DNA from 3 places in the Shewanella sp. SM21 genome. Region 2 is predicted to be linked to each of the others. Evidence: predicted binding sites of a transcription regulator. Region 2 holds the regulator's gene; each other region holds the start of a gene.
What was found. Region 2 encodes sigma-54, which starts transcription at its own class of promoters, with help from an activator protein. Its sites were predicted from a motif close to GTTGGCACGNNNNTNGNNT; they were not measured.
Positions count from the first base shown of each region.

Region 1 (4,441 bases), on a different contig from region 2:
TAGGCTTGCCCAGTAAAACCTCATGTACATGCTGCAATTCTGGCAAGGTAAAAGGTTCAGACAGTGCAAATCCTGGCACTAAAGAATATAAGGCTTTTTGTGTTAAGCGTTCCCGCGCTTGCTCGATTAACTGCAAATGATCAAACGCCAAGGGCATCTGCAACACATCCGCTAATGGCCACCACTTAACATCACTCACTGAATCAATCTGAATTTGGCAAGCTTGATAACTCATCAAGGCGGTATAACACACAGTCACCGACCAGCCTCTGACATCGCGACGACTATTACCCACAGTGCAAAGCTGCTCAATATAAGGTGGCACTACCGCGGTTTTCTCATGCAGTTTACGTAATACAGTTTGCTCAAGGGATTGATCGCAATTTTCATCGATAAACCCTCCAGGTAATCCCCATAAACCTAAAAATGGATGATTTGAGCGTTGTACTAAGAGTACTTTAAGTTGCTGATCGTGATAGGTAAACAATACGGCATCTACTGTCAGTAGCTGAGCCTTAAAAACCTTAGGATCGTAATTGGCGAGATATTCCGCTTCAGTCATTGATATTCCCCATCGTTCCAAATCATCAGCTTAACTTAGCATTACACAGCTTCAAACATATTATGTCTTAGCGTCACTAAGTCAATGATCAGAGGCACAGGATGAGCCACTTTGCCCAAATTTACGCTGATAACGTGGCAACATGGTCTCGTTTCCGAGTAAGCCACCTTGGTGGATATACATCACAGGACGAGAGCCACCGCCTTGTAAATATTCCTCAAGCACAATAAAACCTAAGGGATCGTAGAGTAATTCAAACTGCACACCTGAGGCGCAGACCCGCTGCCACATGGCATAAAATTCGGGATAAAGTTTACCAAAATGATATTTCTTGCCGACATTAACAATATGTGGATGCTCACTGGTATTGGAATTAAGTAAGGAAAATTGCAAGCGCAAATAATCATCGCCACCGACAACGGCACAAGTCACGACGCGAATATCAGTTTGCTGACGGATAAAATACTGATTTAAAAATAATGCTGTCGTTCCCGTCCCCGAAGGTAAAAACACCGTTAAATCAACCAATCCATTCGCATTCGCAAACAGTACTATCTCTTGCGCCAATCTATTAACCCCGTATTCGGCGTAAGCACAGCGACCACCCTCTGGGATAAAAAGCGCCGTCGGCTCATTCACGAGTACTTGAGCCTCGATATAATCTGGGCAACTCAGTCGCACATCGCCCACTTGCGCAGTAGGGTCAGGCCTAGCATTAAGATTTGACAAAACGTGAGGCTCAGATTGCGACTGAGTGCACGCCTGCTTTTGTGCTATTAACACACTTAAATCGATAATATTAGCACCATTCACTAAAGCGGCAGCGTAATTGCCCGTAGGATGTTTAACCACTTGACTGGCAATATGATCTACATAAAAATCACATTGCCAGCCTTTCATCTTCGCTAATGTTGACAATGAATACAGTGAGTTAGCCAATGGCGAGCCGTGACCTATCACCTTGCTGATGCCTGCAAATTCATGATCTAAAAAATAGCCGAATTTGCGAGCTTTATTGCCACTAAACGCCGGATGCAGTAAATCATCACGTTTTAGGAATATGTCTCTGCCAGCAAAGGCAAATGTATCGACAGGGGAATTTGCAAACATCAAGCTACTCAAACGATTAAATTCTCTGGTTTTTAAACCAGTTAAGGGAAGGCTAGTGTAACTCCGCCCTTCCTGTTACGCCCTTAAGAAATTATCAATTTGGCGAAAAACTAGTGAAAATGACACATGAATCTCGAATACATATAATTAACCAATTGATTATGAACAATTTAAATAGTTGGCATAGTTATCGCTTAGACATTGACATATATTCAATTTATCGAAGCTAACGATAAAGGCTAACAGGGTAAACATAAGGAGCTTTCAATGGCTGTATTACGCTTAATATTCAACATAGCTTGGTTTGTACTCGGCGGATTTGTGATGGGACTCGCTTGGTGGCTCGCAGGTATCCTGTGTTTTATCAGTATCATTGGTATTCCCTTCGGCCGCGCCTGTTTTGTTATCGGCGAAATGACCTTTTGGCCCTTCGGCCAAGAACAAATGAACCGTCGCCACTTAACTGGACGTGAAGACTTGGGCACAGGTGCATTAGGCATGGTAGGAAATATCATTTGGTTCTTACTGTTTGGGATCTGGTTAGCCATAGGGCATTTGGTCCACGCCTTAGCTTGTTTTGTGACGATTATCGGTATTCCCTTTGGGATACAACATCTTAAGTTAGCTTTAATCAGCCTCACACCGATAGGCCAAACCGTAGTGGCTAAAGCTTAATAAGACAATGTGTTAACTGCGCTATTCACTCTCGATTATTTGGTTTCAAGAGTGGATAGCGCTTTGTCATCCCATACAGCAAATATCGCTTCGTTTAAGGCTATTTCTTCCTCCAATAAATCGTTGCAATCATATTGAGTATTGGCAGGCTCACTATCCACAGAAAACTGCACTTGCGGCTTAGTCGCCCCCACAATTTCCAACAGATAATGCGCCAGTTTTGCGGGTGTATCTATAGCGGCATCGTGACCACAATACGCGAGTACAATCAAATCGGTGTAAAAATGCCGTGCTAACGCCTTACTCGATGCCATACTCACCAGCGCATCACGGTCACCGCAGAGCACAGTTATCGGTACTTCCACTGTCAATGGACATTGGTATTGAAAAGCCGCCCAAAGTTGTCGCCATACATTACGTCTACTTGGTGTGGTATCGCGGCGAAACTCACTCCACTTGACAATTAACTCTCGGTCTCGCCGATGACGAAAACTGGTTAAACGCACTATAGTCGACTCGATTGGATGTAAAGCGTTACCCCGAGCACGCATGAAAAAAGCCTTCAATGCATTCAGCGGATTAAATCTTTGATACCAATACGATAAATTCGCCGCACTGCTGTTTAATACAAAGGCATGCCTTATCTGCCAAGGTCGCTGGCATGCCATTTCCAGCGCCAACATACCGCCCATAGACAAGCCGAGGAGATAAATAGTCTCCCCTTCCTGTGCCTGCTCATCCAATTGCTGCCACACGGCATGGGCATAATCGGCAATCTTAAGCGGACTTAATTCGTGGGATAGCGTCCCATTGCCCGGAAGATCCGGTGTCAGCACTCGCAATCCCTTTTGTCGCAGACGCTGATCGAAACCATTCCAATGGCGCTGATCACGCATTAATCCCCTTAATAACACCCAAGTTGTCATGACTGAGACTCCCGATACCAATAATGCCGTGCGCACTCTGTCAGCTCAGTCAAACGTTCAGGTGTTAACTGCTCTAACGATTGGGCATAGGCCGCTTCCATCATAAATTGCATGAGTACTGTATGCCTGCGTAAAATCCTGTGGTGACGATGTGTTTTTTGTGGATTAAAAAAGCCAGCAAAATTAAATATTTGTCTAGGATTCTTCTTTATCCATGCCCAAGATCCCATCTCTAATGTCAAAGGTAAAAATGGCACCTGAGCAGAAGGATCAGCCACTTGGTGCTGGCGATAGAGATAATCCCAAATATCACCATGAGTGCGATAAAACTGGCTCTGCGGCGCCAACCGATAATGGCCGTGATGGGGATAACTCTGTTCAAATAATTGTTTTAGATGAAAAATATAATTGGCATTTTCGAAGGCGGTACTGGTATGGGCGTAGGGGAACCAGATATGATCACTCAAGCCAAATCCCGAGTGGGCATCGAGCGAAATCAAACTTGTGCTGCGACTCAACAGTTGTTGTACATAGGCCACTAAGCCCGCAGTTTCCAGCTCCATTCCCCCAATACCGCGATACCAGGGCAGCCGTGACGATATACGCTGTCCTCCCACCATAAAGGACACTTTTTCACGGGATTCTATCGGAGCGTTACGCATCAAATCCACTTGATTACCATTGCCCCGCGTTCCCATGAATAACCCAACAGGATTCACTACAGGTACAAAAGCTAACCGCAGGCCCGTTAGCATCTGTTGTAGGTGTTTATCCCAAACAAGCCGCTGCAATAAACTGTTTAACAATGCCAAAATAACTTGAGATCCAATACGTTCAACCCCATGCACGCCACCCACAAAGAGTACTGTCGGACAAGGCGTATCTGTACCACCTAACTCAACACTGTAAAGGGGGAAATGCTCTTGGCGGAATGGAATGTCGGCAAGGATCTGATAATCCAACTTAAGATGATGAGTATCAATGAGTTGCTGCAGCGTATCTAACTCAAATGGAAGCTCAAAAGGAAGTTTCTTCATGTCACCTTAATCAATAAAATGAGAGAACAACTCATGCCGTTAAAGTGATACTAATAGTGAACAAAGACAAAATGATGACAAACTGCATATCAGAAGTGACTTTACGGGGAAATAAGCGGAAAAATAGCGAG
Region 1 is NZ_JAKKRL010000006.1:263,245-267,685, forward strand. It holds gene L5L94_RS10270 (NUDIX hydrolase) at 1-562, opposite strand, end outside; gene L5L94_RS10275 (1-aminocyclopropane-1-carboxylate deaminase/D-cysteine desulfhydrase) at 644-1,672, opposite strand; gene L5L94_RS10280 (YccF domain-containing protein) at 1,940-2,347, shown strand; gene L5L94_RS10285 (alpha/beta fold hydrolase) at 2,383-3,273, opposite strand; gene L5L94_RS10290 (M14 family metallopeptidase) at 3,270-4,310, opposite strand.
Region 1: the regulator sigma-54 is predicted to act here: its motif matches at 1,850-1,868, upstream of L5L94_RS10280 (YccF domain-containing protein).

Region 2 (4,441 bases):
GTTTCAACCTCGCCGTGATCACAGGACGTCAATCTAAAATCGTTGAAAACCGTATGACAGCCCTTGGTGTTACCCATATTTACCAAGGCGTAGACAATAAGTTCGAGCCCTATGAAGCATTGCTCGCACTTTATGGTGTCACCCCAGAAGAAGTGGCTTATATCGGTGATGATATTGTCGATCTCCCCGTGATGAATGTCGTCGGTTTAGCGGTCAGTGTTGCTGACGGCCACCCCTATGTACGCCAACACGCCCATTTTGTGACTACGCTCAATGGTGGCCACGGTGCACTGCGTGAACTCACAGATCTGTTACTCCTAAGTCAAAATAAATTCACTTCGGCCCATGGAATGAGTATATGAGTCGTGTGACACTCGCGATTATCGCTTTTTTTGGAACCGCACTAGCGCTTTACTGGCAGGTCCAGAACAAACACAGCGGTGATTCCGATAACAGAGTAAAAGATCAAAATACCCCAGATTTCATCGTTGAAGATCTGCGCAGTGTTGAGTTCAATGAGCAAGGACTAGTGAATAGCCGTGTGACGGCGAAACACATGGAACATTATGATTCAACGAATCAAACTTTCTTTACTCAACCTGTTTATCTTGTTTATCCAGACCAAGGTAAAGCACAATGGCAGCTCAGGGCAGATCAGGGCAAGCTAAACAAGGAAACTGGCAAGGTTGTATTAGAAAATAATGTTATTATCGATGCCATTAGCCCAGAAGAACCGATTCAGACCTTGTCCACCAGTTATCTGGAACTCGATCTCAACACTATGATAATGACCTCTGACCGTACCATTTACGTCACAGGGAAAGATTTTAATATTCAAGGCCAAGGCCTTTATGCCGACCTCAACGCGCAAGAAGTGCAATTGACCAGTCAGGTAGTAGGAACATATGAAGCAAAATAACGTATTACTTGCCAGCCTAATGCTAATTATGAGCATGAGTGCTTTCGCGAAAGTGGGCGACTTAAAGCAAGAAGTCAAAATTAAAGCTGTGAGCCAAACTGCGGATATCAAAAACAACCAGATCATCTTCTTTGGTCCGGTGGAAGTTACCCAAGGCTCAATAAAAATCCAAGCAAATGAACTGCGTGCATTTTCCGCTGAAGGTGAAAATAGCAAAACTTTAGTCGCCACAGGCAACCCTGCTACGTATAGCCAGATATTAGACGATGGCCGTCCTGCATCGGCGAGCGCGAAAGAAATTCGTTACGATATGGCAAGCCGCACCTTAACTCTGAAAGGTATGGCGTCATTAGATCAAGCGGGTAGCCAAGTTACAGGCAATTTAATCCGCTATAACATGATTCAACAGAAATTGATGGCCGAGAGTACTGGCAGTGGTGACGATCGCGTGATCACTATTATTCAGCCAGAAAACTATCAAGATGATGCTAAATCAGATGCTCCAGCGGATAAACCTGTAAAAAAGCAGGACTCTAAATGACCCAAATCACCTTAAGAGCACAAAATCTGGCAAAAAGTTACAAGAGTCGCCAAGTGGTTAAAGACGTCAGTCTGACGGTAAAAACCGGTCAAGTCGTTGGCCTACTCGGTCCAAACGGTGCCGGTAAAACCACGACCTTTTACATGGTTGTCGGGCTAGTGAAGAGCGATAAGGGGCATATCTTTATCGACGATGATGATTTAACCGCAGATCCTATGCATCTGCGTGCCCGCAAAGGCATAGGTTACTTACCGCAGGAAGCCAGTATCTTTCGTAAGCTAACTGTTCATGACAACATCATGGCCGTACTGCAAACTCGTAAAGAACTTAAAAACGAAGAACGAGAAGAAGAACTAGAACATCTGCTCGAAGAGTTTCATATCACCCACATCCGTGACAGCCAAGGCATGTCATTGTCGGGTGGCGAACGTCGTCGCGTCGAAATTGCGCGGGCTTTAGCCGCTAATCCTAAGTTCATTTTGCTCGATGAACCGTTTGCCGGCGTCGATCCTATTTCGGTTATCGACATCAAGAAGATTATCGAACAACTCAAAAGTCGCGGCCTTGGCGTACTGATCACAGACCATAATGTCCGCGAGACATTAGATGTATGTGAACATGCTTATATTGTGAGTCACGGAAACCTGATTGCCGAAGGAACTCCAGCAGAGATCTTAGACAATCAGCAAGTTAGGGCTGTGTACTTAGGTGAACAATTCAGGCTATAGTTAATCGAGCGAAGCCAATGGAGGCAATTTATACCGCCATTGGGCTTCACTCAAAATGATAATAAGCGACCTCATCCAACAATAATAACGTAGGGATCAGCGGTAACATGAAAGCGTCACTCCAGCTCAAACTGGGTCAACAGTTAACCATGACGCCACAACTACAACAGGCTATACGTCTGTTGCAACTGTCGTCATTAGAACTGCAGCAAGAGATCCAGCAAGCATTAGATTCTAATCCCCTTCTCGAGCTGGAAGAGGATCAATTCGACGCCACTAAAACCCCTGTAAACCAAACGCTATCCGATACGGATTTCAGTGAATCTAGCACTCTGCCACCAGAAAAAGACAGCTCCACCATAGATACGGCAGAGTCGCTAACCAAAGAATCCATGCCCGATGAGCTCCCCATGGACACCACATGGGATGAAGTGTTTACCGCCTCCCCAAACTCAGGCCCCGGCGGCAGTCGTGAAGACGATATGCCCTTCCAAGGCGAGACCAGTGAAGGTTTGTACGAACACTTAGAATGGCAAAAAAACCTCACGCCGTTTTCTGAAACCGATTTAGCCATTGCCACCGCCATTATTGATGCCATCGACGATCAGGGCTATCTCACCCAAAGCACTGAAGAAATTCTCGAAGCCATGGGCAATCCTGAAGTTGAGCTTGACGAAGTCGAAGCCGTACTCAAGCGTATTCAGCATTTTGATCCCATAGGCGTTGCCGCCCGCGATTTAAGTGAATGCCTGCTGATCCAACTGTCGCATTTCGCCGCTGATACTCCCAACCTAGAAAACGCCCGTATACTGATCAAAGATCATTTAGATCTGATCGCCGCCCGTGATTTTAGGTTATTGATGCGTAAGACTAAATTAAAAGAAGATGAATTAAGGGATGGTATAGCACTTATCCAAACCCTCAATCCTCGCCCAGGTTTGTTGATCACGCCCAATAATGACGAATACGTTATCCCAGATGTGTCTGTGTCGAAGAAAAATGGCCGCTGGGTCGTTGAGCTTAATCCTGACTGCATGCCAAAAATCAATGTAAATCAACATTATGCTTCTATGGCACGCAGTACCAAAAACCAAGCCGATAGCCAATTTATTCGCGGCCATCTGCAAGAGGCTAAATGGTTTATTAAGAGCTTAGAAAGCCGTAACGATACTTTGCTTAAAGTTGCTAATTGCATAGTGCAATATCAGCAAGGTTTCTTTGAGTATGGTGAAGAAGCCATGAAGCCTATGGTGCTTAACGATATTGCCGAAGCGGTAGAAATGCATGAGTCCACCATCTCACGGGTCACAACTCAAAAATACATGCATACCCCTAAGGGACTTTTTGAACTAAAATACTTCTTCTCTAGCCACGTCGGTACTGACGATGGTGGTGAGTGCTCATCCACAGCAATCAGAGCCTTTATAAAGAAACTGGTGGCAGCGGAAAACCAGAAAAAACCATTAAGCGATAGTAAGATGGCACAACTTCTGGCAGAACAAGGGATCAACGTAGCCCGCAGAACCATTGCGAAGTACCGAGAGGCTATGCTTATTCCACCTTCTAATCAGCGTAAAAGTTTATAACCTACAGTGGATATCGGAGGACGTTTCTATGCAAATAAACCTAAGTGGACACCATGTCGAAATTACCGAATCGTTACGTGCATATGTAGAAGAAAAGTTTTCAAAACTTGAACGCCATTTCGAACAGATCAATAATGTGCACGTTGTGCTCAATGTTGAGAAAATGCAACAGATTGCCGAAGCGAGAATAAACCTCATAGGTGGTGAAGTTTTTGCTACTTCAGAGCATGCTGACATGTATGCCGCTATAGACGCCCTGATTGACAAGCTTGACCGTCAGGTTATTAAACACAAAGAGAAGTTAACAAAACACTAATAATGGAACTTTGTACCATACTGCGGCCGGAGTGCACTACCTGCGCCACTCCGGGCAGCAAGAAAAAGGTACTGGAACTCATCAGCGACTTAGTCGCTGCCCAGTACCCGACCCTCTCATCTCAAGAGATATTCGAAAGCCTAGTGGCGCGCGAAAAGATGGGGAGCACAGGTATAGGTAACGGCATCGCCATTCCACATGGTCGACTAGCCGATATAGATCAGCCCATTGCCATACTAATTAAGTGTGAAGAGCCGATAGCATTTGATGCTATCGATAAGCAACCTGTTGATATTTTATTTGCACTACTGGTGCCTGCAGACCAATGTCAGCAGCACTTAAGTACCTTGT
Region 2 is NZ_JAKKRL010000018.1:23,910-28,350, reverse strand. It holds gene kdsC (3-deoxy-manno-octulosonate-8-phosphatase KdsC) at 1-362, shown strand, start outside; gene lptC (LPS export ABC transporter periplasmic protein LptC) at 359-919, shown strand; gene lptA (lipopolysaccharide transport periplasmic protein LptA) at 906-1,460, shown strand; gene lptB (LPS export ABC transporter ATP-binding protein) at 1,457-2,188, shown strand; gene L5L94_RS19460 (RNA polymerase factor sigma-54) at 2,296-3,774, shown strand; gene hpf (ribosome hibernation promoting factor) at 3,803-4,090, shown strand; gene ptsN (PTS IIA-like nitrogen regulatory protein PtsN) at 4,093-4,441, shown strand, end outside.

Region 3 (4,441 bases), on a different contig from region 2:
TCGCGGCTTGCCAAAGTCGTGGACATGAAGCGGTCGTGATCAATACGCTGAACTGCTACATGAATATTAATTCTATTAAACCTAGCATTCATTATGAAGGTACTGAATTAGTTGGGTTTGATGCCATCATTCCGCGTATTCATGCTAGCGTGACTTTTTATGGTTGTGCCGTTGTACGTCAGTTTGAAATGATGGGTGTATATGCCGCGAATGATTCAATCTCCATTGCGCGTTCGCGGGACAAATTGCGGGCACTGCAACTACTTTCCCGCAAAGGGATTGGCATGCCAGTGACGGGTTTTGCCAATAAGCCAAATGATATCCCTGATCTCATCAATATGGTGGGCGGCGCTCCGTTAGTCATTAAATTACTCGAAGGCACTCAAGGGATTGGTGTGGTTCTCGCTGAAACTAAAACGGCTGCTGAGAGCGTGATTGAAGCATTCTTGGGACTCAAAGCGAATATCTTAGTGCAGGAATACATTAAAGAATCCAATGGTAGTGATATTCGTTGTTTTGTTGTCGGTGACAAGGTTGTTGCTTCGATGAAGCGTCAAGGTCCCGAGGGCGATTTCCGCTCTAATCTGCATTTAGGTGGTTGTGGTGAGGTGGTAAAAATCACCTCTGTTGAGCGTAAAATGGCTATTGCCGCTGTGAAGGCGATGGGATTGGTTGTCGCGGGAGTAGATATTTTACGTTCTAACCGTGGTTCACTGATCCTTGAGGTTAATTCGGCGCCTGGCATTGAAGGGATTGAGCAAACAACAGGGATTTCAGTGACTGAGCCCATTGTTGAGTATATCGAGAAAATGGTTGCGGCCCGTAAAACGAACAGGTCAATTATTGCCTAGTAGGTGATTGTGATAAAACGACGCCACTTTTTAAGGTGGCGTTTTGTTATGCTTAGAGCCTATAGATCAAAACTGTAGGAATATCCGAGTACTAGTTTGGCATCATCATCGGTGAGATCGGTATCTGAGACCATAAATGACACTGTGCCTATGCTGGTATCTGCGCTGAGAGTCACGTTATAGTCGGCATAATTATCTTCGCCAAACCAAGATTGGACGACATCACCGTTTGAGTAACCATAGTGCACTGATAAACTCAGCTTTTCAGTGAGAGGAACGGATACCGTCGCGGCAAGATAACTGAGATCTTTATTATCTAAAGGATCGGCGGCCAGATCGTCACCGGCATTGATGACTTGGGAGTAAGCTAGTTCGAGCCATTTCCACGTGACAGCAGCATGGAGCTCACCAAAATCAATACTGCCCGGCGCGTCTGGATAGGCGTAGTAGAGATAGCCAAAGTCGTAGCTGATGTCTTCGGTAATACTGCCGCCATAACCTGCATATAGATCAAGCTCGTAGCTAGTATCATCACCAAAATCCACATTCGATGCCCAAGTTCCCGCATAAAATCCAGAATCGTGGCTGTAGTCAAGGCCACCTTGGATTGCGACCGCATCTTTAGTTTGGGTCGCACCGCGCCATAGATAATTAGAGGTACCGCCAATGTTGCCTGATACGGCTGCAAAGGCGTTGCCTGCCAGTAACATTCCCGTCGATAAGGCCAAAACGCTGTACAGTGATTTCTTCATGCTCATCCCCTCGATTGACTTATTTATCGATTCACCATTGGCACACTCAAAGTCAGCTGTGGTCATTAGTGCATCTTGGTTTTTTTCTAAGGAAGGATTTGCTAATCACATGCCACTATTACAATGCCATGTAAAACAAGGTATTAGAACTCTAAATGTTAATGAAATGTTTTTATTTGCCAGTTTGTGGGGCAGAGGCGCACTTTTGTTGTGCAAAAAACATTCAGTGCTTCACTGGGATTGGGCAAAAAAAACGCCTCACAATGGAGGCGTTGTATTGAATTTTATAACTTAGTTTACGCTGTCACGTAGGGTTTTACCCGCTTTAAACTTCGGCACTGTCGCTTCAGCAATTTGAATTTCTTTACCCGTTTGTGGATTACGGCCAGTGCGAGCGGCACGAGTCGCTGTTTCAAAAGAACCGAAACCTACGATGGAGATTTTGTCACCATTTTTCATTGATTCGGTAATAGCTGCTTCAAAAGACTTCAATGCGCGTGCTGCTTCTACTTTCGTTAGATCGGCATTTTCTGCAATTTTGGCGATTAGTTCAGTTTTGTTCATTTTTATTGTCTCTTCTTTCCGTAGATTTATTTGAAATAAGCGTGCCTAACATGCCATAAGGTTTAGCACTTGGAAAGCCTTTTGCGTCTAGCGTGCAACAGGATGTTCAGTAAAGCGCAGAATATTTACTCAGTTCGTGATTTAAGTTTTATTCTGGTTTTATTCTTCTAACAGTTGATAGAGTAATTTTTTAACAAGTTTGGGTTCAAAGGGTTTGTCACATAAGGCATTTACACCCGCTTGGGACACATTGCTGAGGTGGGTATCGTTGGCTTCGGAAGACACCATCAAGATGGGAATGTGTGATTGTTGGCTTTCATTGCGGATAAATTGTGTCAAAGCTAGCCCATCTACACTCGGCATATTGTAATCAGTGATCACTAAGTCGAACATATTGTGTTTCATTAACGCTATGGCTTGCGCACCATCCTCGGCCTCGGTAATCAGCTTCATCCCTAAGTTACCAATCGTGCGTTTAATGACGTTTCTTGCCATACGGCTATCATCGACCACTAATACACGCACATCTTGTACATCGAAATTACTGAGGTCGAGTTCATCGTGGCTGAGTAAATCAATCGTGGCATTCAATGCTGTACCTAAATGGTCGGCACTGAAGGGTTTAGGTAGAATCGCTACTACACCCGATTGGCGGAATATTTCAAGTTGCTCACGGCGGCACTCACTCGAGACCAGCATAAATTGGATATCTTTGCAGTCAGCGTTGGCCCTTAAGTAGCGCAAGAGATCGATGGCAGTGCCATCATCGAAATGCATGGCGCTCGCAATAAGGTCAGGTTTATGGCGAGCAATAATATCTTTAGCCGCTTCTATGTTTTCTGCGGTTTGAATGCTGAGAATACCTTCTTGTTGTAAGCGCTGAATAATAATTCGACGCTGTGTCTCTGAAGGTTCTACCAAAAGAATGGAAAGTTCGCTGGGCGATAAATGGCTCATAGTCTACTTCAAGTTAAGAGTCGTAAGTATTTTACTGGGTCGCTAAGCTACGCTATTGATAACAGCTTAGCAACAAAGTCCATTACTGAGTTTGGCGGGTCAAATAGTGTCTCGTGACCTTAGAAAATGCGATCCAATACTGCACGAGTAAAATAACAATAATGCTCACTGTAAGTGGCAACATAGGAATGTTGTGGCCAGAAACAACCACTTTTACATCCTCAGGGGTAATGCGATAGGCAATAATTGCTGTAATCCCCAGAGCCGAGAATCCTAAGGTTTGCATGCCAATATAAATCTTCAACACTAAGCTAGACCACGGCGCCCGTATGAGTATGCCAACGAGCACGGGGAGGACACCTAGGGTGAATACATCAAGGGATTGAGTCATCACAGTACGCCAAAGTGCAGCAATGCTGAAGAGGCAATATAACGTGATCAGTAGTATAAGACGTTTAGGCATAGATTGAAGTGCACACCAGTAGCAAAGAAGATGAGCAAGTGTAGGAAATGCCCTAATCCGAGTCCAGTATAACCGTAATATCGTGTAGAATATGCCTTTTTGCTAGAGGCTCTAATAGGTGACGTTTATGACAGAAGTTGAGTTTTGGGGTTTAGTCACGCGAACAGAAGCGGCGCAATCACAGGAGTCTTTGACTCAAGCACTGAAGCAGAAACTTGCCGAATTGAGTAATGAAGAGTTAAAAGCTTTCGATAAAATGTTTGGTCAGCAGATGCGCCGTAGTTATCTGTGGTCTGTTTGGGGGGCGGCTTACATTATTACGGGTTGTGATTCTGAATATGCTTTTGCCGAGTTTAGGTGTTTTTTGATTTCACTTGGTAAAGAAATTTTCGAAGGTGTGGTTAATCAGCCTGACACCCTAGCACGTTTAGTCGCTTGGCCAGAGCGAGATGCCTATGCTTACCCTTTTGTAGATGAATACGACCTTATCGCAGGGCAATTATACGAAGATAGAACCGGTGAGGAACTGCCCTTTATGCCATCGGGCAAGGCGACGCCCGTGGGTAAAAAATTTAGCACTAAGCCCAAGGATTTAAAGCTGCAATACCCTGAACTGAGTGCCCGTTTTCCATTTTAATCTTGGCAATACCTTACGAGCGTAAGCAAGCGTTGGTAGTGACATCGAAGGTCATGCCGTATTTAGGGCAGATGTCGCTCATAAACTCATGTTCTTGCGCGGTTAATTGTTGACTAAAATCTTGCTTAAGCTGCTCTGTCATTTGATGTTCAGCCGCATTTTGCGCCTGAGCCAATTTACTCAAATGAACAGTAACAGCTTGTTGCTGGCTGATGGT
Region 3 is NZ_JAKKRL010000009.1:164,360-168,800, reverse strand. It holds gene rimK (30S ribosomal protein S6--L-glutamate ligase) at 1-851, shown strand, start outside; gene L5L94_RS13965 (TorF family putative porin) at 911-1,603, opposite strand; gene L5L94_RS13960 (HU family DNA-binding protein) at 1,895-2,167, opposite strand; gene L5L94_RS13955 (response regulator) at 2,327-3,124, opposite strand; gene L5L94_RS13950 (hypothetical protein) at 3,207-3,587, opposite strand; gene L5L94_RS13945 (DUF4240 domain-containing protein) at 3,715-4,224, shown strand; gene L5L94_RS13940 (hypothetical protein) at 4,238-4,441, opposite strand, start outside.
Region 3: the regulator sigma-54 is predicted to act here: its motif matches at 1,702-1,720, upstream of L5L94_RS13965 (TorF family putative porin).